DNA from 3 places in the Streptomyces sp. NBC_00989 genome. Region 1 is predicted to be linked to each of the others. Evidence: predicted binding sites of a transcription regulator. Region 1 holds the regulator's gene; each other region holds the start of a gene.

Evidence for each region. The regulator HrcA, encoded in region 1, represses chaperone genes, less so after heat shock. The targets are predictions, from matches to a motif close to TTNGCACTCNGNNNNNCNGAGTGCNAA.
Region 2: the regulator HrcA is predicted to act here: its motif matches at 5,356-5,382, upstream of groES (co-chaperone GroES).
Region 3: the regulator HrcA is predicted to act here: its motif matches at 2,353-2,379, upstream of groL (chaperonin GroEL).

What each region holds. Positions count from the first base shown of each region.
Region 1 covers NZ_CP108728.1:7,507,683-7,517,201, forward strand. Annotated here, with positions in the region: gene OG714_RS33490 (HAMP domain-containing protein) at 1-2,330, opposite strand, end outside; gene OG714_RS33495 (SpoIIE family protein phosphatase) at 2,433-4,364, shown strand; gene hemW (radical SAM family heme chaperone HemW) at 4,405-5,637, shown strand; gene OG714_RS33505 (DUF3097 domain-containing protein) at 5,671-6,480, opposite strand; gene OG714_RS33510 (MBL fold metallo-hydrolase) at 6,515-7,246, opposite strand; gene hrcA (heat-inducible transcriptional repressor HrcA) at 7,420-8,436, shown strand; gene dnaJ (molecular chaperone DnaJ) at 8,437-9,519, shown strand, end outside.
Region 2 covers NZ_CP108728.1:4,854,693-4,864,211, forward strand. Annotated here, with positions in the region: gene OG714_RS20995 (WhiB family transcriptional regulator) at 111-440, shown strand; gene OG714_RS21000 (LysR family transcriptional regulator) at 505-1,404, opposite strand; gene OG714_RS21005 (MOSC domain-containing protein) at 1,485-2,153, shown strand; gene OG714_RS21010 (SDR family NAD(P)-dependent oxidoreductase) at 2,262-3,035, shown strand; gene groL (chaperonin GroEL) at 3,158-4,783, opposite strand; gene groES (co-chaperone GroES) at 4,903-5,211, opposite strand; gene OG714_RS21025 (hypothetical protein) at 6,115-6,864, opposite strand; gene OG714_RS21030 (polysaccharide deacetylase family protein) at 6,879-7,934, opposite strand; gene OG714_RS21035 (THUMP-like domain-containing protein) at 8,036-9,238, shown strand; gene OG714_RS21040 (NACHT domain-containing protein) at 9,250-9,519, opposite strand, start outside.
Region 3 covers NZ_CP108728.1:6,365,709-6,375,227, reverse strand. Annotated here, with positions in the region: gene OG714_RS28325 (NADH:flavin oxidoreductase) at 1-329, opposite strand, end outside; gene groL (chaperonin GroEL) at 562-2,190, opposite strand; gene OG714_RS28315 (cold-shock protein) at 2,569-2,775, opposite strand; gene OG714_RS28310 (MoaD/ThiS family protein) at 3,207-3,482, opposite strand; gene thrC (threonine synthase) at 3,596-4,921, opposite strand; SAM riboswitch class I at 4,939-5,095, opposite strand; gene OG714_RS28300 (glucosyl-3-phosphoglycerate synthase) at 5,286-6,230, shown strand; gene OG714_RS28295 (trehalose-6-phosphate synthase) at 6,370-7,791, shown strand; gene otsB (trehalose-phosphatase) at 7,970-8,833, opposite strand; gene OG714_RS28285 (DUF3263 domain-containing protein) at 8,898-9,149, opposite strand; gene OG714_RS28280 (extracellular solute-binding protein) at 9,192-9,519, opposite strand, start outside.

The sequences.
Region 1 (9,519 bases):
GGGATGGCCGTTCGCAGACTGTCCTCGTCGGGATCGGCCAGGAAGAACGCCCCGTACTGCGCGTTCACCAGCGGGGTCAGCTCGCGCAGGATCAGGTCGGCGACCTCCATCAGGTCCCGGTGCCCCTGCATCAGGGCCGCGAGGCGGGCCAGGTTGGACTCCAGCCAGTCCTTCGCGCGGGTCGTCTCGCGGAGGTTGGCCACCATCAGGTTGATGTTGTCCTTCAGTTCGGTGACCTCGCCCTGGGTCTCCACCGTGATCGAGCGGGACATGTCGCCCTGGGCCACCGCCGAGGCCACCTCGGCGATCGCGCGGACCTGCGTGGTGAGGTTGAGCGCGAGTTCGTTCACGTTGGTCGTCAGGCGCTTCCAGGTGCCGTAGACGCCCTCCACCCGTGCCTGGCCGCCGAGTTGGCCCTCGGAGCCGACCTCGCGGGCGACCCGGGTGACCTCGGAGGAGAAGGAGGAGAGGGTGTCGACCATCGTGTTGATGGTGGTCTTCAGCTCCAGGATCTCGCCGCGCGCGTCCACGTCGATCTTCTTCGACAGATCGCCCTGCGCCACCGCGGTCGCGACCTGGGCGATGTTCCGCACCTGCGAAGTCAGGTTGTCGGCCATGTAGTTGACGTTGTCGGTCAGGTCCCGCCAGACACCCGAGACGCCCAACACCTGGGCGCGGCCGCCGAGTCGGCCGTCGGTGCCGACCTCGCGGGCCACCCGGGTCACCTCGTCGGCGAAGGCGCGCAGCTGCTCCACCATCGTGTTGACGGTGTCCTTGAGTTCGAGGATTTCGCCGCGCGCGTCGACGGTGATCTTCTTCGACAGATCGCCGTTGGCCACCGCGGTCGTCACCTGCGCGATGTTCCGCACCTGTGAAGTCAGGTTCAGGGCCATGAAGTTGACGTTGTCCGTGAGGTCCTTCCAGACCCCGGAGACCCCCCGCACCTGCGCCTGACCACCGAGGTTGCCCTCGGTGCCGACCTCGCGGGCCACGCGCGTCACCTCGTCCGCGAAGGCCGAGAGCTGGTCCACCATCGTGTTGATCGTGGACTTCAGCTCCAGGATCTCGCCCTTGGCCTCCACCGTGATCTTCTTGCCGAGGTCGCCCTGCGCGACGGCGGTGGACACCAGCGCGATGTTCCTGACCTGTGAAGTCAGGTTGTCCGCCATGAAGTTGACGTTGTCGGTGAGGTCCTTCCAGACCCCGGAGACCCCCCGCACCTGGGCGCGTCCGCCGAGGTTGCCCTCGGTGCCGACCTCGCGGGCGACGCGCGTCACTTCGTCAGCGAAGGCGGAGAGCTGGTCGACCATCGTGTTGATGGTCGACTTCAGTTCGAGGATCTCGCCCTGCGCGTCGACCGTGATCTTCTGGGACAGATCGCCGTTCGCCACGGCCGTCGTCACCTGGGCGATGTTGCGGACCTGCGACGTCAGGTTCGACGCCATGAAGTTGACGTTGTCGGTGAGGTCCTTCCAGACCCCGGACACGCCCCGCACCTGGGCGCGTCCGCCCAACTGCCCCTCGGTGCCGACCTCGCGGGCGACGCGCGTCACCTCGTCCGCGAAGGCCGACAGCTGGTCGACCATCGTGTTCACGGTGAGCTTCAGTTCGAGCAGCTCACCGGTCGCCTCGACGGTGACCGTACGCGTCAGGTCGCCGCGCGCCACCGCCGTGGTCACCAGGGCGATGTCCCGCACCTGCGCGGTCAGCCGGGACGCCATCGTGTTGACCGCCTCGGTCACATCACGCCAACTGCCGGACAGCCGCGTCACCTTGGCCCGTCCGCCGAGTCTGCCCTCGGTGCCGACCTCGCGGGCCACCCGGGTCACCTCGCCGGTGAACAGGGAGAGTTGATCCACCATCTTGTTCACGGCCCGGCCCAGGTGCCGTAGATCACCGCGCAACTGCCTGCTGCCGTCGTGCAGATCGACCCGCTGGGTCAGGTCGCCGCCCGCCACCGCGTCCAGGACGCGGGTCGCGTTGGCGGCCGGGGCGACCAAGGCGTCGAGGAGCTGGTTGACGTCGTTGACCCGGGACGTCCAGCCGCCCTGGCCGGGGCTGGCGGAGAGGCGTTCGTCGAGGCGGCCGTGGCGCACCAGCTCCCGTTTGACGCGCTGTGTCTCGGAGTTGAAGTGGGTACTGCGGTCCATGATCTGGTTGAAGGCGGCGGTCAGTTCGGCCACCAGGCCGTGGCCCGTCTCCGGCGCCTTCGTGAAGTCGCCGTCGCGGGCGGCCGTCATCACGGCGAGCAGCGGACGGAGATCGGATGCTCGAATCCAGTCGTCTTTGTGACCGTCTTCGAGCACACGCGTAGCACTGTTCTCACTCATGGCGGCCCACTTCGGTAACTCGGCGCTTATGGCCGCGGCCAGTCTGTCACTCTGTCCGCATCGATCGAGGCGTATTCGTCCGAACTGCTCGGGGAGCTGCGCATGGGGGCCATACCGACGCAACGGGAGACCACTTCACGTGCTCCCGATGCGCCCGCGCACCACGGCGCGGACCGGCGTACGACGGTGCGCGCGACGCTCTCGGGCAGCTCCCTCGCGCCCGGTTCCGCCCGCGGCCTGGTGCGTGCCACGCTCCGCGAATGGGCCGAACTCGGCCTGCCCGGCAGCGAGATGCTCACCGACCGGCTGGCCGACGACGCGATGGTCGTCGTCAGCGAACTCGTCACCAACGCCGTCGTCCACGCGGGCACGGACGTCGAGCTGGTGTGCCGCCTGGAGGACACGGACTCGGTCGTCGTCGAGGTCGCCGACCACCACCCCTCCCGCGCCCCGCGCGACAACAGCGCCGAACCGGCCTACGAGACACCGGAGTTCGGCCGCGGCCTGCGCCTCGTCTCCACCCTCGCGGAGTCCTGGGGCGTCACCTACCGCACCGGCACCAAGACCGTCTGGGCCCGCCTGCCCGCCGAAGGCACCCCGGCCGCCGAGGAGTTGGAGACGTACGCGGGGGAGCGCGGCCTGCGCGTCGCCGAGATCCTCGCCCCCGAACCTCCCCCACCTTCGAACACGCCCGGGCGGGGCGACCCGCAGCGCGCCGAACACGACCGGGACTGGCTCGGCCGCGGCGCCCTGTCCTTCCTCGCCGAGGCCTCCGACCTGCTCGCCGGACAGCTCGACGAGGACCTCGTCGCCGCGCTCGCCGGACAGCTGATCGTGCCGCGGCTGGCCGACTGGTGCGCCGTATGGCTGGAGGACGAGGCGACGGGCCGCGGCGGAGGCTGGGGCGAGGGCGCCGGGAGCAGCGCCGGGCCGCGCCTCGCCCGGGTCTGGCACGGCAGCGAGAACCGCATCGAGGAACTGCGCGGCGCCCTGGAGAAGAACCCGCCCCGCCCGCCCGACTCCCTGCGGCCCGTGTCCTACCCCTGGCCCGCCGACGCCCTCGGCCCGCACGGGACGTACGGCGCGGCGCTGGCGTACCGGCTGATCGCGGGCGGCCGGCCGCTCGGCACGCTGGTCATCGGACGGTCCGGGCTGCCGCGCTTCCCCGACGAGGTCACCGGCCTGGTCGAGGACCTCAGCCGCCGCGTCGCGCTCGCGATCGGCGCGGCCCGCCAGTACGCCCGCCAGGCCACCATCAGCCGCGTCCTCCAGCGCGGCCTGCTGCCCGGCGCCGTCGCCGAGATCCCCGGTCTGCACAGCGCCCTCGTCTACGAACCCTGCGACAAGGGCGGCCCCAGCGGCGACTTCTACGACCTCTTCCCGGCCGGCGACGGGCGCTGGTGCTTCGCCCTCGGCGACGTCCAGGGTAAGGGCCCCGAGGCCGCCGTGGTGATCGGACTGGCCCGCCCCTGGCTACGGCTCCTCGCCCGCGAGGGCTACGGCGTCGCCGACGTCCTCGACCGCCTCAACCAGCTCCTCCTCGACGACGCCACCGAGGCCGCCGACGCGGCCGCCCACGCGCTCGTGGCGGCGGGCGGCATGCCGGGCCCGGTCGGCGACGGCCCCCGCTTCCTCTCCCTCCTCTACGGCGAGCTGGTCCCCTTCGACGGCGGCGTCCGCTGCACCCTCGCCTCCGCCGGACACCCGCTGCCACTGCTCCTCGGACCGGACGGCAGCGTCGGTACGGCAGCCCGCCCGCAGACCCTCCTCGGGGTCGTCGAGGACGCGACGTACACCAGCGAGACCTTCGAACTGCGGCCCGGCGACAGCCTGTTGTGCGTCACGGACGGGGTGACCGAGCGGCGCTCCGGCCCGGTCCAGTTCGACGACGGCGACGGGCTGGCGACCGCGCTCGCCGGATGCGCGGGACTGAGCGCCGAGCTGATCGCGGAGCGCATCAAACGCCTGGTGCACGAGTTCGGCGGCCGTCCCCCGGAGGACGACATGGCGCTGCTGGTGCTCCAGGCGGAATAGGCGGAGCGGTCAGCCGCACCGGTGCTGGACAATGGAGGACATGCCTTCCGCACTCCCCGACGGCGATCCCGTCCCCGACGACGGCGCCCTGCCCGCACCGGCGCTCGCCGGGGCCGCCGACCGCCCCCTCGGGTTCTATCTGCACGTCCCGTACTGCGCGACCCGCTGCGGCTACTGCGACTTCAACACCTACACGGCGACCGAGCTGCGCGGCACGGGCGGAGTGCTGGCCTCCCGCGACAACTACGCGGACACCCTGATCGACGAGGTCCGCCTGGCCCGCAAGGTCCTCGGCGACGACCCACGCCCGGTCCGCACGGTCTTCGTCGGCGGCGGCACCCCCACGCTGCTGGCGGCGGGCGATCTCGTACGGATGCTGGGCGCGATCCGCGACGAGTTCGGCCTGGCACCGGACGCGGAGATCACCACGGAGGCGAACCCGGAGTCGGTGGACCCCGCCTACCTCGCCGCCCTCCGCGACGGCGGCTTCAACCGCGTCTCCTTCGGCATGCAGAGCGCGAAACAACACGTACTGAAAGTCCTCGACCGCACCCACACCCCCGGCCGCCCCGAGGCCTGCGTCGCGGAGGCCCGCGCGGCCGGCTTCGAGCACGTCAACCTCGACCTGATCTACGGCACCCCCGGCGAGACCGACGACGACTGGCGCGCTTCCCTCGACTCCGCCCTCGGCGCGGGCCCCGACCACATCAGCGCGTACGCCCTGATCGTCGAGGAGGGCACCCAGCTCGCCCGCCGCATCCGCCGCGGCGAGGTCCCGATGACGGACGACGACGTCCACGCCGACCGCTATCTGATCGCCGACGAGGTGATGTCGGCGGCGGGCTTCGACTGGTACGAGGTCTCGAACTGGGCGACGTCGAATTCCGGCCGTTGTCTCCACAACGAGCTCTACTGGCGCGGCGCCGACTGGTGGGGCGCGGGCCCCGGAGCGCACTCGCACGTGGGCGGGGTGCGGTGGTGGAACGTGAAGCACCCGGGGGCGTACGCGGGGGCGCTGGCGGCAGGCCGCTCACCGGGCGCGGGCCGGGAGATCCTCTCCGAGGAGGACCGCCGGGTGGAACGCATCCTCCTGGAGCTACGACTCCGCGAGGGCGCCCCGCTTGACCTGCTCCGTCCGGAGGGGCTCGCGGCTTCGCGCCGGGCGCTGGGGGAGGGGCTGCTGGAGGCGGGGCCGTACGAGGAGGGGAGCGCCGTGCTCACCCTGCGGGGGCGGCTGCTGGCGGACGCGGTGGTGCGGGACCTGGTGGACTGACCGGATCGACCCGTCAGCACTCGTCGGTGTCCGTCAGCTGTCTTCGGGTGCCGTGACGAAGTCGATCAACTCCTCCACCCGCCCCAGCAGTTCCGGCTCCAGATCCCGGTAAGACCCCACCCTGGCCAGAATCGCCTGCCACACCGCACCGGTGTTTTCCGGCCAACCCAACGCCCGGCACACCCCCGTCTTCCAGTCCTGCCCGTGCGGGACGCGGGGCCACGCGGCGATGCCCACGGAGGACGGTTTCACGGCCTCCCAGATGTCGATGTACGGGTGGCCCACGACCAGCGCGTGCTCACTCGTGACCGACTGGGCGATGCGCCACTCCTTGGTGCCGGGGAGCAGGTGGTCGACCAGGATGCCCAACCGCGCGTCCGGGCCCGGGGCGAACTCCTCCACGATGGCCGGCAGATCGTCGACGCCCTCCAGGTACTCGACCACCACGCCCTCGATGCGCAGGTCGTCGCCCCACACCCGCTCGACGAGTTCGGCGTCGTGCCGGCCCTCGACGTAGATCCGCCCGGCGCGAGCCACGCGCGCGCGTGCGCCGGGGACTGCCACCGAACCGGACGCCGTACGCGTGGGCCGTAGCGGACTCGACACGGGCCTGACCAGGGTCACCACCCTGCCCTCCAGGAGGAAGCCGCTCGGCTCCATCGGGAACACCCGGTGCTTGCCGAAGCGGTCCTCCAGGGTGACCGTGCCGGCCTCGCAGCGGATCACCGCGCCGCAGAAACCGGTGCCCGGCTCCTCGACCACCAGGCCCGCCTCCGCGGGGACCTCGGGGGCCGGCTTGGGCTTCTTCCACGGCGGGGTCAGGTCGGCGGAGTACTGGCGCATTCGGATGACGATAGGAGAACCGGGCCGACCACCGTCACGACACGCCGAAACGCGTTGCCAACGCGTCCCGTTGGGCCCGCACGAACCCCGCGTCCACCACCGCTCCGTGACCGGGCACGTACACCGCGTCCTCCCCGCCCAGTTCGAGGAGGCGGTCCAGGGCGGCCGGCCAGAGACCCGGTACGGCGTCGGGGCCCGCCTGCGGTTCGCCGGACTCCTCGACCAGGTCGCCGCAGAACACGACCGGCGGGTCGCCCGGCACCATGACCGCGAGATCGTGGTCGGTGTGTCCCCGGCTGTGCACCAGCAGCACCTCCGGGCCGCCGTCCAGTTCCAGCCGCATCCGACCCTGACCCCACACGTACACGCATTCGCGGGGGTGCACGAAGACGTCCGCCGCGTTCTCCGCCGCCCGCGGGTCCAGCCCGTTGCGCACAGCGTCGGCCAGCAGCTCCTCGCCCCCGCGCTCGAACACCCCGCTCGCGCCCCCGCCCACGAAAACCGTCGCCCCCGCGAACACCGCCGCCCCGAAGACATGGTCGAAATGGAGGTGGGTGAGCGCGAGAAGCGGCACACGGCGCCCGGCCAGCGCCTGCGCCTGCCCGCGCAACCGTGCGCCCTCCGCCAGGCTCGACCCCGCGTCGATCAACAGCGCCGAGTCCCCGCCGATCACCAGCCCGACCGTGCAGTCCCAGCCAGGGAGCCGGCACCGCCCCACCCCGGCGGCCAGCCGCTCCCACCCCGCCTCTTCCCAAGTCACCGTCATACGGCGACGCTAACGGTGACGGCACTCAGGGCATGGCATCGCAGGACCGGCCTTGCCCGGGGTGTACCTCACGGCCGTACACTGGGCCGGGGAACGCTGGCACTCACGCGCACAGAGTGCCAGGAAAGGGCAGCCCGGCAACAAAACGGCGACCAGAACTGGAGGTGTGCGCGATGCTCAGCGAACGCAGGCTTCAGGTGCTGCGCGCCATCGTCCAGGACTACGTCGGCACCGAGGAGCCGGTCGGGTCCAAGGCGCTCACCGAGCGGCACAGCCTCGGCGTCTCCCCGGCGACCGTGCGCAACGACATGGCCGCCCTGGAGGACGAGGGCTACATCGCCCAGCCGCACACCAGTGCCGGGCGCATCCCGACCGACAAGGGCTACCGGCTGTTCGTCGACAAGCTCGCCGGCGTCAAGCCGATGACCGGCCCCGAGCGCAAGGCGATCCAGAACTTCCTCGACGGTGCCGTGGACCTCGACGACGTCGTGGGCCGTACGGTCCGGCTGCTCGCGCAGCTCACCCGGCAGGTCGCCGTCGTGCAGTACCCCTCGCTGACCCGCTCGACCGTCCGGCACGTGGAGCTGCTGTCGCTGGCCCCCGCGCGCGTGATGCTCGTGCTGATCACCGACACCGGGCGGGTCGAGCAGCGCATGGTCGACTGCCCGGCGCCCTTCGGGGAGAGCTCGCTCGCGGATCTACGCGCGCGGCTCAACAGCCGGATCGCGGCCCGCCGCTTCGCGGACGTACCGCAGCTCGTGCAGGACCTGCCGGAGGCCTTCGAGAACGAGGACCGCGGCACGGTCGCGACGGTGCTCTCCACCCTCCTGGAGACCCTCGTCGAGGAGACCGAGGAGCGGCTGATGATCGGCGGCACCGCCAATCTCACCCGCTTCGGACATGACTTTCCCCTCACCATCCGCCCCATCCTGGAAGCTCTGGAGGAGCAGGTCGTCCTCCTCAAGTTGCTTGGTGAGGCGGGGGATTCGGGCATGACCGTACGGATCGGTCACGAGAACGCCTACGAGGGACTCAACTCCACTTCCGTGGTGTCGGTCGGTTACGGTTCGGGCGGCGAGGCAGTCGCCAAGCTCGGCGTGGTCGGACCGACCCGCATGGATTACCCGGGAACGATGGGAGCGGTACGCGCAGTGGCACGGTACGTCGGACAGATCCTGGCGGAGTCCTAAGTGGCCACGGACTACTACGCCGTTCTCGGCGTGCGTCGCGACGCGTCGCAGGATGAGATCAAGAAGGCCTTCCGTAGGCTCGCGCGCGAGCTGCACCCGGACGTGAATCCGGACCCGAAGACCCAGGAGCGGTTCAAGGAGATCAACGCCGCTTACGAGGTGCTCTCGGACCCGCAGAAGAAGCAGGTCTACGACCTCGGCGGCGACCCCCTCTCGCAGGCGGGCGGCGCGGGCGCGGGCTTCGGGGCCGGTGGCTTCGGGAACTTCTCGGACATCATGGACGCGTTCTTCGGCACGGCGTCGCAGCGCGGACCGCGCTCGCGCACCCGCCGCGGCCAGGACGCCATGATCCGGCTGGAGATCGAGCTCGACGAGGCGGCCTTCGGCACCACGAAGGACATCCAGGTCGACACGGCCGTCGTCTGCAACACCTGCAACGGCGAGGGCGCGGCCCCCGGCACCTCCGCGCAGACCTGTGACATGTGTCGCGGTCGCGGTGAGGTCTCGCAGGTGACCCGGTCCTTCCTGGGCCAGGTCATGACGTCCCGCCCCTGCCCGCAGTGCCAGGGCTTCGGCACGGTCGTGCCGACGCCGTGCCCGGAGTGCGCCGGCGACGGCCGCGTCCGCTCGCGGCGCACGCTCACCGTCAAGATCCCGGCGGGCGTGGACAACGGCACGCGGATCCAGCTCGCGGGCGAGGGCGAGGTCGGCCCCGGCGGCGGCCCCGCCGGTGACCTGTACGTCGAGATCCACGAGTTGCCGCACGCGATGTTCCAGCGCCGCGGCGACGACCTGCACTGCACGGTCACGCTCCCCATGACGGCCGCGTCCCTGGGCACGAAGGTGCCGCTGGAGACGCTGGACGGCATGGAGGAGGTCGACATCCGCCCGGGCACCCAGTCCGGCCAGTCGATCCCGCTGCACACCCGCGGCATCACGCATCTGCGCGGCGGCGGCCGGGGCGACCTCATCGTGCACGTCGAGGTCACCACCCCGACCAAGCTGGACGTGGAGCAGGAACGTCTGCTCCGCGAACTGGCCAAGCTGCGCGGCGAGGAGCGCCCCATGGGGACGTTCCAGCCG
Region 2 (9,519 bases), 2.7 Mb from region 1:
GCTGGTGTCTGAGGCTAGATTCGCAATGAGTCATATTTTCATCTCCTTAGATCGTAGTTGTACGGTCGTGGACACCGTATCCGCCCATAACGGCTACAAGGGGTCACGCAATGGCAGATTTCTCCCGCCTTCCCGGACCGAACGCGGACCTGTGGGACTGGCAGCTCCTGGCTGCCTGCCGAGGGGTCGACAGCTCGCTCTTCTTTCATCCCGAGGGCGAGCGCGGTGCGGCACGAAGCGCTCGTGAGAACTCGGCCAAAGAGGTCTGCATGAGGTGCCCGGTCCGCGCACAGTGCGCGGCGCACGCGCTGGCGGTGCGCGAGCCGTACGGCGTCTGGGGCGGCCTGACCGAGGACGAGCGCGAAGAACTGATGGGACGGGCCCGCAACCGGCTCGTGTCGGCCTCGGCGGCCGGCGGGGACACCGTTTCGAACAACTGAAGGAACGTTTCTCCAACAAACTCTCCAGCAGGTTCCCCAACGGGGGCACGCGCACGCGTGCCCCCTACTTCTCGTGGGCCGCCCGCGCCAGCTGGTCCAGCGTCGCCGCCACGGCCGGCACCCGCGCGAGGTCCGGCAGCGTCAGCGCGACGATCTCCCGCCGCACCGCCGGTTCCAGCGTCACCGTCCGCGCGCCCCGGGGTCGTACGGACTCGATGGCGAGCTGAGGCAGGACGGCGACGCCCAGGCCCGCGCTCACCAGGCCGACGACCGCCGGATAGTCGTCGGTCGCGAAGTCGATGCGCGGGGTGAAGCCGGCCCTCTCGCAAACCTCGACCAACTGGCCCCGGCAGCGCGGGCAGCCGGCGATCCAGGGTTCGTCGGCGAGTTCGCCGATGGCGACCGACTCCGCGCGCGCGTGCCGGTGTCTTTCCGGGACCAGGGCGACCAGGCGGTCGCTGAGCAGGGGGCGTACCACCAGGTCGGACCAGTCCTCCGCGCCCGCCGCCGTCTCGTAGCGGAAGGCGAGTGCCACGTCGCAGTCGCCCTCGCGGAGGAGGTCGACGGAGTTCGGCGGCTCGGCCTCCTCCAGGGAGACGCGGGTGCCGGGGTGCGCGGCGCGCAGGGCGGCCAGTGCGGTGGGGACGAGCGTCGAGCTGCCGCTGGGGAAGGAGACCAGGCGGACCCGGCCGGCGCGCAGGCCCGCGATCGCGGCGACCTCCTCCTCGGCCGCCGTCAGCCCGGCGAGGATGCCGGCGCCGTGCCGGACCAGGGCCTCGCCCGCCTGGGTCAGGCGCATCTCGCGGCCGGTACGGATCAGCAGCGGGGTGCCGACCGAGCCCTCCAGGGCCTTCATCTGCTGGCTGACGGCGGGCTGGGTGCAGCCCAGTTCGCGCCCGGCCGCCGAGAAGGAGCCGGTGGCGGCGACGGCGCGCAGCACACGGAGATGTCGGGCCTCGATCATGCGCAGAGCATAAGTGCTTCTTGGGTACGGCGACGGATAATGCGCCATACCTTTGAGATGGTCTCGTCTACGGTGCCGTCATGAAGCTTCTCTCGCTGAATCTGGGCCGAGCCACGGCCGTGCCGTACACGGACCACCCCGAGGGGGTGACCGGCATCGACAAGCGGCCGACCGACGCGCCGGTGCGAGTGTGCGCGCCCGGGCCGAAGGGCATCGCCGGGAGCGGGCTGGCCGGGGACGCGGTGTGCCATCGGCGGCACCACGGGGGCGACGACCAGGCGGTGTACGCGGTCGCGCGCGAGGATCTCGACGGCTGGGAGCGGGAGTTGGGGCGCCAGCTGGCCAGCGGTTCGTTCGGGGAGAACCTGACGACGCTCGGGCTCGACGTGTCCGGCGCGCGGATCGGTGAGCGGTGGCGGATCGGTCCCGAGGTGGTCCTGGAGGTCACCTGCGGGCGTATCCCGTGCCGTACCTTCCAGGACCATCTGGGCGAGCGCGGGTGGGTGAAACGGTTCACCGTGAAGGGTGCGCCGGGGGCCTATCTGCGGGTGATCGAGCCCGGTGAGATCCGGGCGGGCGACGCGATCGAGATCGTGCACCGGCCCGACCACGACGTGACGGTGGCCCTGCAGTTCCGTGCTGTGACGACCGAGCGGGAACTGCTGCCGCTGCTGCTCCCGGCGGGCGAGGCGCTGCATCCGGAGTCCCTCGCGCAGGCCCGGAAATATGTCGCGGAGCACCCGGGCTGAACCGCCGCCACGGCCCGTTCGACACGGTGTTCGACACGTGTTCGTCACGGATCGGGAGGGCCTGTGCAGAGATCGGACCGGCTCGCTCCGGGTCACTAATCTTGCGCCATGACAACGGCATTGATTACGGGATCGACCGCGGGGATCGGTGCCGCGTTCGCGCGGCGGCTCGCGGCGGACGGACACAACCTCGTGCTGGTGGCGCGGAACACCCAGCGGCTCGGGGAGCAGGCGACCGAACTGCACGACCGGCACGGCATCGAGGCGGAGGTGCTCACCGCCGACCTGGCCACGGACAAGGGCATCGACACGGTCGCCGCCCGCGTCGCCGACCGCAAGAACCCCGTCGACCTGCTGGTCAACAACGCGGGCTTCGGCAACAAGGGCCGCTACCTCGACGTGTCGATGGCAGACGAGCTGAAGATGCTCAAGGTGCACTGCGAGGCGGTGCTGCGGCTGACCAGCGCGGCGACCGAGGCGATGCGGGAGCGCGGGCGCGGCGGGGTGGTCAACGTGGCGTCGGTGGCGGCCTTCGTACCGCGCGGGACGTACGGCGCGTCGAAGGCGTGGGTCGTGCAGTTCACGCAGGGCGCGGCCAAGGACCTGGCGGGTACGGGCGTACGACTGATGGCACTGGCGCCCGGCTTCGTGCGGACCGAGTTCCACGAGCGGGCCGGGATGGGTACGGACAACATCCCGAACTGGATGTGGCTCGACGCGGACAAGCTGGTCGCGGCGGCGCTCGCGGATCTGGCGCGCGGCAAGACGCTGTCGATCCCGGACCCGCGTTACAAGGCACTGATGGGCCTGGTGAAGATCACTCCGCAGGCGGTGCTGGGCGGGGTCACCTCGAAGACCGGGCGGAAGTACGGGCCGCAGTGACGGCAGCCGCCCCGGTGGGGGCGGGCTCGGTGACGAAGGTTTCGACGGAACGCGAAGGCCCGGCGCCCCCTGGGGGATGCCGGGCCTTCGACGTACACGTACTACGGGTTCACCGACTCGCGTCAGTGGGAGTGGCCGTGGCTGTGACCAGCGGCGGCCGGCTCCTCCTCTTCCTTCTTCTCGACGACCAGGGTCTCGGTCGTGAGGAGCAGGGAGGCGATGGAGGCGGCGTTCTCCAGGGCGGAACGGGTGACCTTGACCGGGTCGATGACGCCGGCCTTGACCAGGTCGCCGTACTCGCCGGTCGCGGCGTTGAAGCCCTGGCCGGGCTCCAGGTCGGCGACCTTGGCGGTGATGACGTAGCCCTCGAGGCCCGCGTTCTCGGCGATCCAGCGCAGCGGCTCGACGACCGCGCGGCGTACGACGGCGACACCGGTGGCCTCGTCGCCGGTCTTGTCGAGGTTGCCCTCGAGGACCTTGGCGGCGTGCACCAGAGCGGAGCCACCACCGGAGACGATGCCCTCCTCGACCGCGGCGCGGGTCGCGGAGATGGCGTCCTCCAGACGGTGCTTCTTCTCCTTGAGCTCCACCTCGGTGGCGGCGCCGACCTTGATCACGCACACGCCGCCGGCCAGCTTCGCGAGGCGCTCCTGGAGCTTCTCGCGGTCCCAGTCGGAGTCGGTGTTCTCGATCTCGGCCTTGATCTGGTTGACGCGGCCCGCGACCTCGGAGGAGTCGCCGGCACCGTCGACGACGGTCGTGTCGTCCTTGGTGACCGTCACGCGGCGGGCGGAGCCCAGCACGTCCAGGCCGACCTGGTCGAGCTTGAGGCCGACCTCCTCGGCGATGACCTGACCGCCGGTGAGGGTGGCGAGGTCGCCGAGCATCGCCTTGCGGCGGTCGCCGAAGCCGGGGGCCTTGACCGCGACCGCGTTGAACGTGCCGCGGATCTTGTTCACGACCAGGGTCGACAGGGCCTCGCCCTCGACGTCCTCGGCGATGATCAGCAGCGGCTTGGAGGCGTTGGCCTGGATGACCTTCTCCAGCAGCGGCAGCAGGTCCTGGATGGAGCTGATCTTGCCCTGGTGGATGAGGATGTACGGGTCCTCGAGGACCGCTTCCATCCGCTCCTGGTCCGTCACGAAGTACGGCGACAGGTAGCCCTTGTCGAAGGCCATGCCCTCGGTGAAGTCCAGCTCCAGACCGAAGGTGTTGGACTCCTCGACGGTGATGACACCGTCCTTGCCGACCTTGTCCATCGCCTCGGCGATGAGCTCGCCGACCTGGCTGTCCTGCGCGGACAGACCGGCCACGGCGGCGATGTCGGCCTTGTCGTCGATGGGCCGCGCGGTGGCGAGCAGCTCGTCGGAGATGGCCTTGACGGCGGCGTCGATGCCCTTCTTCAGGGCGGCCGGGGAGGCACCCGCGGCGACGTTGCGCAGGCCCTCGCGGACGAGCGCCTGGGCGAGCACGGTGGCGGTGGTGGTGCCGTCACCCGCGATGTCGTTGGTCTTGGTCGCCACCTCCTTCACCAGCTGGGCACCGAGGTTCTCGTACGGGTCGTCGAGCTCGACCTCGCGGGCGATGGTGACGCCGTCGTTGGTGATGGTGGGGGCGCCGAACTTCTTGTCGATGACGACGTTGCGGCCCTTGGGGCCGATCGTCACCTTGACCGTGTCGGCAAGCTTGTTGACGCCGCGCTCGAGGGCGCGACGGGCGTCCTCGTCGAACTTCAGGATCTTCGCCATGGGAGCGGTTCAGCCCTCTCGGAAAACGTGGGTGAAACGAACTACGCCCCTGACGCCCGGCTTCATAAGGTCGCGGGGGCCAGGGGCGCAGCTCACATACTGAATGTGCGTGAAGCGAATTACTTCTCGATGATCGCGAGCACGTCGCGGGCCGAGAGGACGAGGTACTCCTCGCCGCTGTACTTCACTTCGGTGCCGCCGTACTTGCTGTACAGCACGATGTCGCCGGTCTTCACGTCGAGCGGAAGACGCTCGCCGTTCTCGAAGCGGCCCGGGCCCACGGCCAGGACGACGCCCTCCTGGGGCTTCTCCTTGGCCGTGTCCGGGATGACCAGGCCAGAGGCCGTGGTCTGCTCGGCGTCGAGCGGCTGGACCACAATGCGGTCCTCAAGCGGCTTGATGGCAACCTTGGAGCTGGTGGTCGTCACGATCCGACCTCCCCCTTCGGAGATCTCACGGGGTTAACTGTCTGAGGTGGCGACCAGGTGGATCCGTCGTCGCGGGTGCCGGACCTGCCCGTCGCTATTGGCACTCTCCAGGGGGGAGTGCCAGACCTGAGACTATGACTGCGATTAGCACTCGGTCAAGCGGAGTGCCAATGCCCGCGGCGCTTGAGCCGAATTTCGAAGTCACCCCGCGCTCTCTTGGCGGGCGCGTCTCGGCGTCACCGTCCGTGGGGGCTGCGCCCCCAGCCCCCCGCCATCGGCCCCCGGCTTCGTCCTCAAACGCCGGACGGGCTGAGATTGGCGGCCTGTGCTGGAAAGGTGCGGGGCTCGTCTTCGGACACCGGGCAGGTTGAGTTGCCGACCGGTGCTGCGAAGGGCGCCGGCCTAGTTCTCGAACGCCAGGCAGTTCGAATTGCCGAGCTGCACTGGAGCAGCGCGGTCCCGACCCGCGAACGCCCGACGGCTGGATTCGTCGACCGGTGCTGGAAGGACACGACCCCGGTCGTCGAACGCCGACAGCTGGAGTCGCCCGCCCGCGCCGGTGAAGCGCGATCCCGGACCCGAACACCAAGCGGCGGATTTCGCCGCCCCGAACCGAAGAGGTTCCGCCCTCACCCCGAACACCCAATCAACAACCCGAGTTTCCCGACCGGTACTCAAGAAGCCCCCTAGCGTCTCCCCATCCCATCCCACCCCGCCCCGCTCCCCCTCGCCTTCCCACAGCCCTGCGCCTCCCCGAAATCCCGCAGCGCCCGCGGTTCCCCCACCCGCCCCTCCCCGGCGCCGCTGCTCATGGCCCCCTGTGGGCGGCAACGGCCTGGCTGCGTGCGTCAGTTGGCGTGGCCCTCACCGCCGCGGTATTCCTCATTCCTCCTTGGCGCCGGACTAGAGATAGTCCTCCAGTCGCCCCACCGTCAGACCCCGCCCCTGGATGCCCCGCAGCAGGCGGGCCGTGCTGTCGGCCGGGCCGACGCGGACGATGTCGCCGGGGGTGAGGCGGTGGTCGCCGCGGGCGTAGGTCAGGGGGCCGGTCGTCGTGGAGGCTCGCCACAGGACCAGGGCGGAGACTCCGCAGTCGGCGGCGGCGCGGAGGGTCGTCGTGTCGTACGCGCCGTAGAGGGGCCGGAGGAAGCGGGACCTGGGGCGGGGCTGGTGGCCGCAGATCTCGGTGCGTTGGGCGGCGTAGGGGCGGCCGGCGAAGTGGCCGCGCTCCGGTGGGGTGCGGAACACCGTTACCGGGAGCCGTAGTTCGCGGACCATGTCGGCCAACCTCGGGTCACTCAGCTCCCGTTGCTCACCTTGCTCCCCTTGGTTCCGTCGCTCTCCTCCCGCGCCCGTGCTGCCGTAGTCGTCGTAGGTCAGGAAGACGACCCTGTCGCGGGTGCGGACATGGTCCACGACCGGTGGGAGGCCCGGGCCCGCCGAGCGGGGGGCGGGTCGGGGGGAGGGTTTGGGGGCGGGGGCCAGGGGGGCCGTCAAACCCCAGTGGCGGTACGGCTGTTCGCGGGACGGGCCGTGTGGGTGGACGCGTTGGGCGGCCTTCTTGCCGAGCCGTTCGATGGGGTCGACGGACTGGGCGCAGCCGGTGAGGACCAGCAGAGCGGCCGCCGACGCGACGGCCACCAGTACCCGCACACGGCCCGCCCGCCTCACAGGTAGTCCTCCAGGCGGGCCACCGCGTAACCCTCCGCCGTGACCTTGCCCAGGAAGCGGCGCATGTCGTCGACCATCGTGCCCTTCCACTCGTCACGGCCCCGGAAGTGCGTCAGGACGATGTCCCCGGGGTGCAGGTCCCGGTCCCACTCGCGGTACTCCCAGTGGTCGACGAACACCTCCTCGTCCCAGATCGGGGCGTACTTGATGCCACAGGACTTCGCGGCGACGAGGGTGTCGTGGTTGTAGTTGCCGAACGGCGGCCGGAAGACCGTCGGGGCCTTGCCGAACTGCTTCTTCATGATGTCCTGCATGCCGCAGATCTCACGCCTCTGCTCGGCGTACGACAGGCCCGGCAGGTACGGGTGCGTGAGGGTGTGGTTGTTGATCGTGTGGCCCTGGGCCTGCATCTTCCGGAAGTAGCCGTAGTCGTCCTTCACCAGGTAGTTGCTGAGGAAGGCCGTGTACGGGATCTTCAGGTCGCTCATCATCCGCAGGAACGCGGGGTCCTTGTTCTCGCCGTCGTCGATGGTGAGGAAGACGATCTTCTGCTTCGTGGGGATCGTCGTGAAGACCGGGGGGAGGTTCAACTCCTCCTGGTCGTCCACCTCGAAGCCCTTGCGCGCGGTGATCTCCGGCTTGTGCGCCGGGGCCGGCGGCGCCGTGAGCGGCACCTTCGCCAGCCCCCAGCGCTTCGCGGCGGCCACCCGCGCGGCGTACGCGGCGCGCAACTTGGTCGCGTAGGAGTCCAGCGCGCGGGCCGGGGGCGCGTGCAGCGGCTGCGCGCCCTGCGCCGGGTGGACGGCCGCGCCCGAGCCGGGCTGGCCGCACCCGGAGACGAGAGCGGCGAGCGCGAGGGCGGCGAGCGCGCCACGGGCGACTCCCGTCGTCCGACCTCGATCGCCCCGGATCCCTCGGACCCCTTGGATTTCTCGGGTCCCCTGAGCCCCTTGGATCCCCTGAGTCCCTCGGGTCCCTCGGGTCCCCTGGATTCCCTGGGTCTCCCGGCCCCCGCGCGCCCGATTGATGTCATTTTGTACGACTACTCGCATGGGGTCGGATCTTTTCAGGCACCGGCCCCGATCCCACGGCGACACCGCCAACACACCGCCACCGGAGGCACACCGTCCACCGACTGGCCCACAATGTCCCGGTGAACGACCCCACTGACCCGGTGAACGATCCCGTACTCGCCTTCGCCGCCCTGCTCACCCCCGAGGGCCGCGCCCTCCTCGACGAGGTCCGCGGCACCGACCCGGCCAAGGAACTCGCCGTCGCCACCCGGCTCCGCCGCGACCACCCCGCCGACCTCGTCTCGGCGGCCCTCGGCCAGGCCCGGCTGCGGCAACGCGCGGCAGCGGCGAAGTTCACGCCCGAGGACGCCGGCCGGATGTTCTTCACCCCCAACGGCTTCGAACAGTCGACCCGCACGAGCGTCGCCGCCTACCGCGCCGCCCGCCTGCTCGACCTGGGCGTGACCTCCGTCGCGGACCTCTGCTGCGGAATCGGCGGCGACGCGATCGCGCTGGCGCGGGCGGGGGTGCGGGTGCTCGCCGTGGACCGCGATCCGCTGACGGTGGCCGTGGCGCGGGCGAACGCGGAGGCGCTGGGACTCGCCGAACTGATCGAGGTCCGCGAGGCGGACGTCACCGACGTGGACACGTCCGCGTACGACGCCGTGTTCGTCGATCCCGCGCGGCGCGGCGGCCGGGGACGCATCTTCGATCCCGAGGCGTACTCACCGCCGTTGTCCTGGGCCGTCGGCGCCGCTACGACGGCCCCGCTCGCCGCGCTGAAGATCGCACCCGGGGTGCCGCACGAGGCGATCCCGGCGACGGCCGAGGCGGAGTGGATCTCGGACGGGGGTGACGTGAAGGAGGCGGTGCTGTGGTTCGGGGCGGGGGTGCGGCCGGGGGCGGTGCGGGCAACTCTGCTGCCGGGTCCGCGAGTTCTGCACGGGCGCGGGCTTCCCGACCCTGAAGTGCGTTCCGTGGGGCGGTACTTGTACGAACCCGACGGCGCCGTCATCCGCGCCCACCTCGTCGCCGAGGTCGCGGAGGAGGTCGGGGGCGGGCTCATCGACGAGACCATCGCGTATGTGACAGCGGATGAGCTACGGCCGACCGCGTACGCCTCCGCCTACGAGATCACCGATCAACTCCCCTTCGGTGTCAAGAAGTTGAAGGCGTTGCTGCGGGAGCGTGGGGTGGGCGTGCTCACCGTGAAGAAGCGGGGGTCCGCCGTCGAGCCGGAGGAGTTGCGGCGGAAGGTGAAGCCTCAGGGGCCCAACTCGGCGACGGTGTTTCTCACTCGGGTGGCCGGGGCGCCAACCATGTTGATCGGGCGGCCTGTCTGACGGTCGGGCGATCAGGGGAGGGGCTCGACGGTGTGGTCGCGGAGGACTCGGACTCGGGCGCGGCGGCTCACGGTGTGGGCGAGGTCGTAGGCGTGGCGGCTGATCCCGCGGTCCGACTGGCGGACGTGCCACAGCAACAGGCCGACCGACTCGGCGTCGTCGGCGACCGCGGCGGCGGCCGACAGAAGGCTCTTGACCTCGTACTCCGACGACATCCCGGCACCACGCGTGTACTCAAGAACCGCATGCGCCCGCGAGTGCGGAACCTGCGTCGGGGTCTG
Region 3 (9,519 bases), 1.1 Mb from region 1:
TGCGGCACGATCGTGCCGCCCGCCGCGTGCACGCCCTCGGCGACCTTCGCCCAGCCCGCGAGCTGCTCCTCGCCGTGGAAACGCGGGACGCGGTCGCTCTGCCCGGCCGAGTCGTGACCGACGTAGGTCCCCTCGGTGACGATGAGGCCTACGCCCGCGGCGGCGCGGCGGGCGTAGTACCCGACCACGTCCTCGCCGGGCACCCCGCCCGGCGAGAACTGCCGGGTCATCGGCGCCATGACGATCCGGTTCGGGACGGTCAGGCCGTTGAGGGTGATCGGGCGGGCGAGGATTTCGGCCGCTCGGGAGGCGGGGGCGGTCGTAGACACGAGTGGGGGCTCCTCGGGATTACCAGGTATCAGCCATCAGGTACCGGACATCAGGTACCAGGTGGTATGTGCGTATGCATCGATCATGCGTCAACAACAACCTCCCGGCCAAGCCCCTCATTCCGACCGGTCGGCGCCGCACCCTGTGATCCCGGACACGCCCGAGGGCGGTACCCCCTGTCGGAACAGGAAGTACCGCCCTCGGTAAGACCGTTGATCAACCAGAGGTCGATCAGAAGTCCATGTCACCGCCCGGCATGCCGCCGCCGGCGCCCGCGCCGGCACCGGCCTTCTCGGGCTTGTCGGCGATGACGGCCTCGGTGGTGAGGAACAGCGCGGCGATGGACGCGGCGTTCTGCAGGGCAGAGCGCGTGACCTTCGCCGGGTCGATGATGCCCTCGGCGATCATGTCCACGTACTCACCGGTGGCGGCGTTGAGGCCGTGACCGATGGGCAGGTTGCGGACCTTCTCGACGACGACTCCGCCTTCGAGACCACCGTTGACGGCGATCTGCTTCAGCGGGGCCTCAAGGGCCAGCTTGACGATCGCGGCACCGGTGGCCTCGTCACCCTCGAGCTCAAGCTTCTCGAAGACGTGGCCCGCCTGGATGAGCGCGACGCCGCCACCGGCGACGATGCCCTCCTCGACGGCCGCCTTCGCGTTGCGAACGGCGTCCTCGATGCGGTGCTTGCGCTCCTTGAGCTCGACCTCGGTGGCCGCGCCCGCCTTGATGACGGCGACGCCACCCGCGAGCTTGGCGAGGCGCTCCTGGAGCTTCTCGCGGTCGTAGTCCGAGTCGCTGTTCTCGATCTCGGCGCGGATCTGGTTGACGCGACCGGCAACCTGGTCCGCCGAGCCCGAGCCGTCGACGATCGTCGTCTCGTCCTTGGTGATGACGACCTTGCGGGCGCGGCCGAGGAGATCCACGGTCGCGTTCTCCAGCTTGAGGCCGACCTCCTCGGAGATGACCTCGCCGCCCGTGAGGATGGCGATGTCGCCGAGCATGGCCTTGCGACGGTCACCGAAGCCCGGAGCCTTGACGGCGACGGACTTGAAGGTGCCGCGGATCTTGTTGACGACCAGCGTGGACAGGGCCTCGCCCTCGACGTCCTCGGCGATGATCAGCAGCGGCTTGCCCGACTGCATGACCTTCTCCAGGAGCGGGAGCAGGTCCTTGACGTTGGCGATCTTCGAGTTGGCGATCAGGATGTACGGGTCGTCGAGGACGGCCTCCATACGCTCCATGTCGGTGGCGAAGTACGCCGAGATGTAGCCCTTGTCGAAGCGCATACCCTCGGTGAGCTCAAGCTCGAGCCCGAAGGTCTGGGACTCCTCGACGGTGATGACGCCTTCCTTGCCGACCTTGTCCATCGCCTCGGCGATGAGCTCGCCGATCTGGGTGTCGGCGGCGGAGATGGAGGCCGTGGAAGCGATCTGCTCCTTGGTCTCCACGTCCTTGGCCTGCTCCAGCAGGGCACCGGAGACGGCCTCGACGGCCTTCTCGATACCGCGCTTGAGGGCCATCGGGTTGGCGCCGGCGGCTACGTTGCGCAGACCCTCCTTGACGAGGGCCTGGGCGAGCACGGTCGCCGTGGTCGTACCGTCGCCCGCGACGTCGTCCGTCTTCTTGGCGACTTCCTTGACCAGCTCGGCGCCGATCTTCTCGTACGGGTCCTCGAGCTCGATCTCCTTGGCGATGGAAACACCATCGTTGGTGATCGTGGGGGCGCCCCACTTCTTCTCGAGGACGACGTTGCGGCCCTTGGGGCCAAGGGTGACCTTGACGGCGTCGGCGAGCTGGTTCATCCCGCGCTCGAGACCGCGCCGTGCCTCCTCGTCGAACGCGATGATCTTGGCCATGTGAAGTGGTCCTCCCGGACTGGGGTGGATTGCTCCGGACCGCGCTGGCGCCCGCGACGGACGGCCTGCCTGCCCTGTGATTCCTTGCACCACCTGGCCTGCGGGCCTCACCCACCCGGTCCTTCGTTATCACTCTCACCTTCAGAGTGCTAACGCCAATGATTAGCACTCGGCATGGTCGAGTGCAAGCGGCTCCCGGGTTCTGGCACCCACTCCAGCCCCCTCGCCGGCCCCGCTCCGACCTCCGGCTCCGACCTCCGGCTCCGACCTCCGGCTCCGGGCATGCCGAAGGGCCCGTACCCCAGGAGGTGACCCCCCAGGAGTACGAGCCCTTCGATGAGGAACGAAGAACGTCGCTGCTGTTCGTCGGCGCGTGCTTCAGCTGGTCGCGAGCCGGACCATGTCCGCCTGCGGCCCCTTCTGACCCTGCGAGATCTCGAAATCGACCCGCTGACCCTCTTCCAGGGTGCGGTAGCCGTCCATCTGAATCGCGCTGTAGTGGACGAAAACATCCGCACCACCGTCGACCGCGATGAAGCCGTACCCCTTCTCCGCGTTGAACCATTTGACGGTGCCCTGAGCCATGCCTAACTCCCCTATTACTGGCCCTTGCACGGACCCGCACTTCGCGGATCCGGGTCAGACCTCACCCCCCACAGGTTTGGGGGCGTGCGCCGGAACGCGTCGACCGCGGCCGAATGTATCCGCCCAACTGCCGTCTGCAACAGGTCAATCCGACGAGAATTCAGGGCAGGACCGGTCGGGAATTTACGGATAATTAGTCCGACTTCAGGGCAACTCGGGCCCGATAAAGGGAACATAAGGCGCAAAAGACCTGCACACTTTGGCTACTTCTCATCGCACGCGGAGCCGGTACTCATATGCGTCCGGCATGCGGAGTGGAGCGGGTTCCCCAACTGTACCCCGCTCAACCCTACAGAATTGCCCCCTCCGCTTCTCTCACGGAGGGGGCAATTCGATGAACTCTTGGTAATCGGCGTTACCGAGGGTAATTATCAGCCGCCGGCGACGGCCGGAATGATCGAGACGCCGGCCCCGTCCGGAGTGGCCGTCTCCAGCCCCTGCTCGAACCGCACGTCGTCATCGTTCACGTACACGTTGACGAACCGCCGCAGCTTGCCCTGATCGTCGAGCACGCGGGCGGAGATCCCGGTGTGGTTCTTCTCAAGGTCGCTGATGACCTCGGCGAGGGTCGTGCCCTCGGCGGTGACTTCGGCCTGCCCGCCGGTGTAGGTGCGGAGAATGGTAGGGATGCGGACGCTAACGCTCACGATGAGACCTCCGGTCAGGTGATGCCCTCAGGGGCGCGGGGCTGTGTTGAATCTGCGGCTACCGCCGCGTGGGCGCGGCCGGCCCCCACCGGCCCGCAGTCAAAGAACGACTCTCAGGACGCGAGTCCAGCTTCCCTGAACGACTCAAGGTTCGGCCGGATCGTCGCGGTGAGCCCCGTACCGGCCACCGCGTCCAGCGTCTTCAGACCATCACCGGTGTTGAGAACCACCGTGGTCAGCGTCGGATCCAGCAGCCCGTTCTCGATCAGCTTCTTCGCCACACCGACGGTCACCCCACCCGCGGTCTCCGCGAAGATCCCCTCGGTCCGGGCAAGCAACTTGATCGCGTCGACGACCTGCTCGTCGTTGACGTCCTCGACAGCCCCACCGGTCCGCCGGGCGATGTCCAGCACGTAGGGACCGTCCGCCGGGTTCCCGATGGCGAGGGACTTCGCGATCGTGTTCGGCTTCTGCGGCCGTACGACGTCGTGACCGGCCTTGTAGGCGACGGAGACCGGCGAACACCCCTCCGCCTGCGCGCCGAAGATCTTGTACGGCTTGTCCTCGACGAGCCCGAGCTTGATCAGCTCCTGGAGGCCCTTGTCGATCTTCGTGAGCTGCGACCCGGAGGCGATGGGCACGACCAGCTGGTCCGGAAGCCGCCAGCCGAGCTGCTCGCAGATCTCGTACGCGAGGGTCTTGGAGCCCTCGGCGTAGTACGGGCGCAGGTTGACGTTGACGAACCCCCAGCCCTCACCCGCCGGGTCACCGATCAGCTCGGAGCAGAAACGGTTCACGTCGTCGTAGTTGCCCTCGATGCCGACGAGCTCGCCGCCGTAGATCGCGGCCATCACGACCTTGCCCTGCTCCAGGTCGTGCGGGATGAACACGCAGGAGCGGAAGCCGGCCCGGGCTGCGGCGGCACCGACGGCGCCGGCGAGGTTGCCGGTGGAGGAGCAGGAGAGGGTGGTGAAGTCGAAGGCGCGAGCCGCTTCGATGGCCTGGGCGACGACGCGGTCCTTGAAGGAGTGCGTCGGGTTGCCGGAGTCGTCCTTGACGAACAACTTGCCCGCGTCGACGCCCAGTTCGCGGGCGAGGTTGTCGGCCTGGACGAGCTTGGTCCAGCCGGGGTTGATGTTCGGCTTGTCGGCCACGTCGGCGGGGACGGGCAGCAGGGGCGCGTAACGCCAGATGTTCGCCGGGCCCGCTTCGATGCGCTTGCGGAGCTCTTCGGTGTCGTAGGCCGAGAAGTCGTAGGCGATCTCCAGCGGGCCGAAACACTCCTCGCAGGCGAAGACCGGGCCGAGCGGGACGCGGTGTCCGCACTCGCGGCAGGACAGCGCGGTGGCGGGGCCGAGGTCTACGGAGTTGGCGATGTCCGCGGCGGTCGTGTCCGTGTTCGCGGAGTTCGTGGTGCTTGCGACAGTCTGCGCAGCCATGGAGGGGAGGCCCTTTCTCCTCATCTTCCTCACGACGCATCTCGCCGTGAGACGGATTTGGCACCTTCCCGAGCCGGGAGCCTCACCACGTCAGCGTGTAGCTGCGTGCCAAGACCGGCTGGAGGGTTGCCGGGGCTTCATCGGGCCGTATCCCTCTGCCCCTCTGGATGAGCGGTGTTCAGTTGTGTATGCGGTTGTGTCACTTGCGTGAGCGTTGACGACCCCCGACATGCGATGGTCATCAGCGTTGTTCAAGACTGTAACCGAAGGCCAGGACAGTTGAGTGAGCCGTCCGAACCGCGAGATGGATCACACACACTCCGTGATCACTGATCGCCGAGAGAACGCAGAGGAGCCGCGCAACGTGCTGAAGGAAGTCGAGCACTGGCTGAGCACCCGCTCCTGGTCCATGACCGACCGGCCGCTCCACAAGATTCTGGCCGCGAAGCACCGCACGGGCCAGTCGGTCTCCGTCGTGCTCCCCGCGCTCAACGAGGAAGCGACGGTCGGCGACATCGTCGCGATCATCCGCCACGACCTCATGCAGCAGGTCCCGCTCGTCGACGAGATCGTCGTCGTCGACTCCGGGTCCACCGACCGCACCTCCGAGGTGGCCGCCGCGGCGGGCGCCCGGGTCGTGCACCGTGACGACATCCTGCCCCGCATCCCCGCCGTGCCCGGCAAGGGCGAGGTGCTGTGGCGCTCGCTGCTGGTCACCAGCGGCGACATCGTCTGCTTCATCGACGCGGACCTGAAGGAGTTCTCCTCCGACTTCGTCACCGGGATCGTGGGCCCGCTGCTCACCGACCCCGGCGTCGACCTCGTCAAGGCGATGTACGACCGCCCGCTCGGCGGCGCGGCCGGCCAGGGTGGCCGCGTCACCGAGATGATGGCCCGCCCGCTGCTGAACATGCACTGGCCTCAACTGGCCGGATTCGTCCAGCCGTTGGGCGGCGAGTACGCGGCCCGCCGTTCCCTGCTCGAACAACTGCCGTTCCCCGTCGGGTACGGCATCGAGCTCGGCATGCTCGTCGACGCGCTCCACCTGGTGGGCCTGGACGCCCTCGCGCAGGTGGACGTGGGCGTGCGCAAGCACCGGCACCAGGACGGGCAGGCGCTGGGCCGGATGGCCGCGCAGATCTACCGCACGGCACAGCTGAGGCTGGCCCGAGGGCATCTGATCCGGCCGTCGCTCACCCAGTTCGAACGGGGTCCGGACGGCTTCGAGCCGCGCACGTACTCCGTGGACACGGAGGAACGGCCGCCGATGGCGGACATCACCGAGTACCAGTCCCGCAAGGTGGCATGACCGGCGCGGTCGTAGTGCGGCCTTAGACAGTCGTAGTCAGTCACGCAGACGGTCGCGGACGGTCGTATACGGACCCGTACGGTCCGCCGGCGGCCGTCCGCACGTTTGAGCGTTTCCGGGCCGGGCTAGGTTGTGGCGTATGGCTTCCACGGCTTCTACGGCTTCCACGCCCCCTCGCGGTGCTGCTCAGGTGCTCGTCGCGTCCAATCGCGGTCCCGTCTCGTACGAGGTGGGCGGCGACGGTTCGCTGCGCGCCAGGCGGGGTGGCGGCGGGCTGGTGTCCGGGCTGTCGGCGATCGGGCCGGACGCGGGGGCGCTGTGGGTGTGCTCGGCGCTGTCCGACGGCGACCGCGAGGCCGTACGGCGCGGGGTCGGCGAGGACGGCGTGCGGATGCTGGACATCCCGGCCGACGTGCACGCCGACGCGTACAACGGCATCGCCAACTCCGTGCTGTGGTTCGTCCACCACATGCTGTACCAGACCCCGCTGGAGCCGGTCTTCGACGCGGAGTTCCGGCGCCAGTGGGCGTCCTACGAGACGTACAACCGGGCGTTCGCGGAAGCGCTGGCGGCGGAGGCGGCGGCGGGCGCGATCGCGATCGTGCAGGACTACCACCTGTGCCTGGTGCCGGGGATGCTGCGCGAGCTGCGCCCCGATCTCCGTATCGGCCACTTCTCGCACACGCCGTGGGCACCGGCGGACTACTTCCGGATGCTGCCGGACGACATCCGTGAGCAACTGCTGACGGGCATGCTCGGCGCGGACCGGCTCGGCTTCCTCACCCACCGCTGGGCGGACGCGTTCGCGGCCTGTTGTACGGAGTTCGCCGGCGGCCCGGGTGACACGCGGATCGGTGTCCACGGCCTGGGCGCCGACGCCGACTTCCTGCGCGCCCGCTCGCACGAGCCGGACGTGGAGGAGCGCATCGTCGCGCTGCGCGAGGAGATCGGCGCGGGCCGCAGGACCATCGTCCGCGTCGACCGCACCGAACTGTCCAAGAACATCGTGCGCGGCCTCCTGGCGTACCGCCAACTCCTCGACGACCACCCGGAGTTGCTGGAGCGGGTCGTCCACGTGGCGTTCGCCTACCCCTCCCGGCAGGACCTCGCCGTCTACCGCGACTACACGGCCGAGGTGCAGCGGGTCGCCGACGAGATCAACTCCCGCTACGGCACGCCCGGTTGGACCCCGGTCGTCCTCCACGTCAAGGACGACTTCGCCCGCTCCCTGGCCGCGTACCGCCTCGCCGACGTCGCCCTGGTGAACCCCATCCGCGACGGCATGAACCTCGTCGCCAAGGAGGTCCCGGTCGTCTCCGACGAGGGCTGCGTCCTGGTCCTCTCCCGAGAGGCGGGCGCCTACGAGGAGTTGGGCGAGGACGCGATCCCGGTCAACCCGTACGACGTGATCGGCACGGCCGCCGCGCTCCACGAGGCCCTGACGATGCCGCCCGAGGAACGGGCCGAGCGCACGAAGAGGCTGACCGCCGCGGCCACGGCCCTGCCTCCGGCCCAGTGGTTCCTGGAACAGCTGAACGCGCTGCGGGATCAGGTGAGTTGAGCGACGGGCGCGGACTACGGGCTTAACACTCCGGACCACCTCACCAACCCGGCTGGGCATTCAGCCCAGTTGAGCGGCGAGCGCCGACCGCATCGCCGTGGCGGCTCCAGCGCCCGCGGCCGGGGCGGGCCGGGCAGTTACGACACCCCGGTCCGGCGCCCGCCAACCCCGTTGCCCATCAGCCGAGTTGAGCCGCGAGCGCCGACAGCAGGTCCACGACCCCTGCCGGGCCGTCCACCACCAGGTCGGCCCGCTCCCGTAGTTCGGCTACCTCGTTGCTGCCGCTGCACACCAGCAACCCCGGGACGCCGTCCGAGCGGAGTTTTTCGACGGCGGCGAAAGCGGGGAGGTCGCCCAGGTCGTCGCCGGCGTAGAGGACGGACTCGGCGGCGGTTTCGCGGAGGTAGTCGAGGAGGGCCACGCCCTTGTCCATGCCCGGCGGGCGCAACTCCAGGACCATGCGGCCGGGTTCGACGATCAGGCCGTGGCGGGTGGCGAGGTCGGTGAGGGGGGCGCGGAGGGCTTCGAAGGCGGCCTGGGGGTCGGTCGCCCGGCGGGTGTGGACCGCGAGGGCGCGGCCCTTCTCCTCGATCCACGTGCCCTGCCAGGCGCCGATGCCGTCCAGGAAGCCCGGGAGTTCGGCGCGGACCGCCGCGACGCCGGGGTGCGGGGCGGGGGCGCTGACCGTGCTGCTCACCGCGTCCCAGCGTTCCGTGCCGTAGTGGCCCAGCACGACCAGGTGTTCCAGGCCCGGTACGCCCGCGAAGCCGCCGTTGCGGACCGCGACGCCCGCCGGGCGGCCGGTGATCACGGCCACGGACGCCACCTTCGGGGCGAGCGCGGCCAGCGCCGGTACCGCGCCCGGGTGGGCCCGCGCCTGCTCGGGGTCCGGCACGATCGGGGCGAGTGTGCCGTCGAAGTCGAGCCCGATCACCGCGGAGGCCGGTTTGGCGAGGATCGCCTCCAGAGCCTCGCGACCGGCGCGGGTGACGGGGGTCGGCAGTGTGTGCACGGGATCGGTGGAGTCCTGAGGGCTGCCCATGTCAACGACCCTATCCGGGCGGCGCCGGTCCCACCCCTCGCTCAGCGCCGCGCGGCCGGGACCCTCACCTTTCCGACCGGCGTGTCTCCCGCACCCGTCGCAGCCTGTTCACCGTCACCGGGTCGTGGGCCAGGGCCCGCTCGTCGTCCAGCAGGGCGTTGAGCAGCTGGTAGTAGCGCACCGGGGCCAGGCCCAGTTCCTCGCGTATCGCGCGTTCCTTCACGCCGGGGCCCGGGAAGCCGCGGCGCTCCAGCGCGAGGATGTCCTGTTCCCTCCGGTCCAGCGAGGGAAGCCGCGAGGGCCGGTCCTTGTCCATGCCCTGCACGGTAACCCCCGCCACCGACAACGGCCCCGGCCGCTACTTTCCGCTCTCCGCCAACGACGCCGACGCCTGCAACTGCCCCAGCACCGCCCCCGGGCTCCCGTTCGCGGCCACCGCCTGACCTATCCGCTTCTTGATGTCGGCGCTGACCGCGGACCAGGACGTGTTGCCGACCGGATAGAGCGTGGACAGCGGGAGTTCCTCCAGGAAGGGCCGTAGCGCCCGGTCCTGCTTCGACTCCTCCATCGCCTCGGACGCGGAGTTGGTCACCGGCAGGAGGTCGTACTCGCGGGAGAAGGCGAGGACGTTCTTCTCGCTGTAGACGAAGTCGAGGAAGTCGCCGATCTGCTCGCGGTGGCCGTTC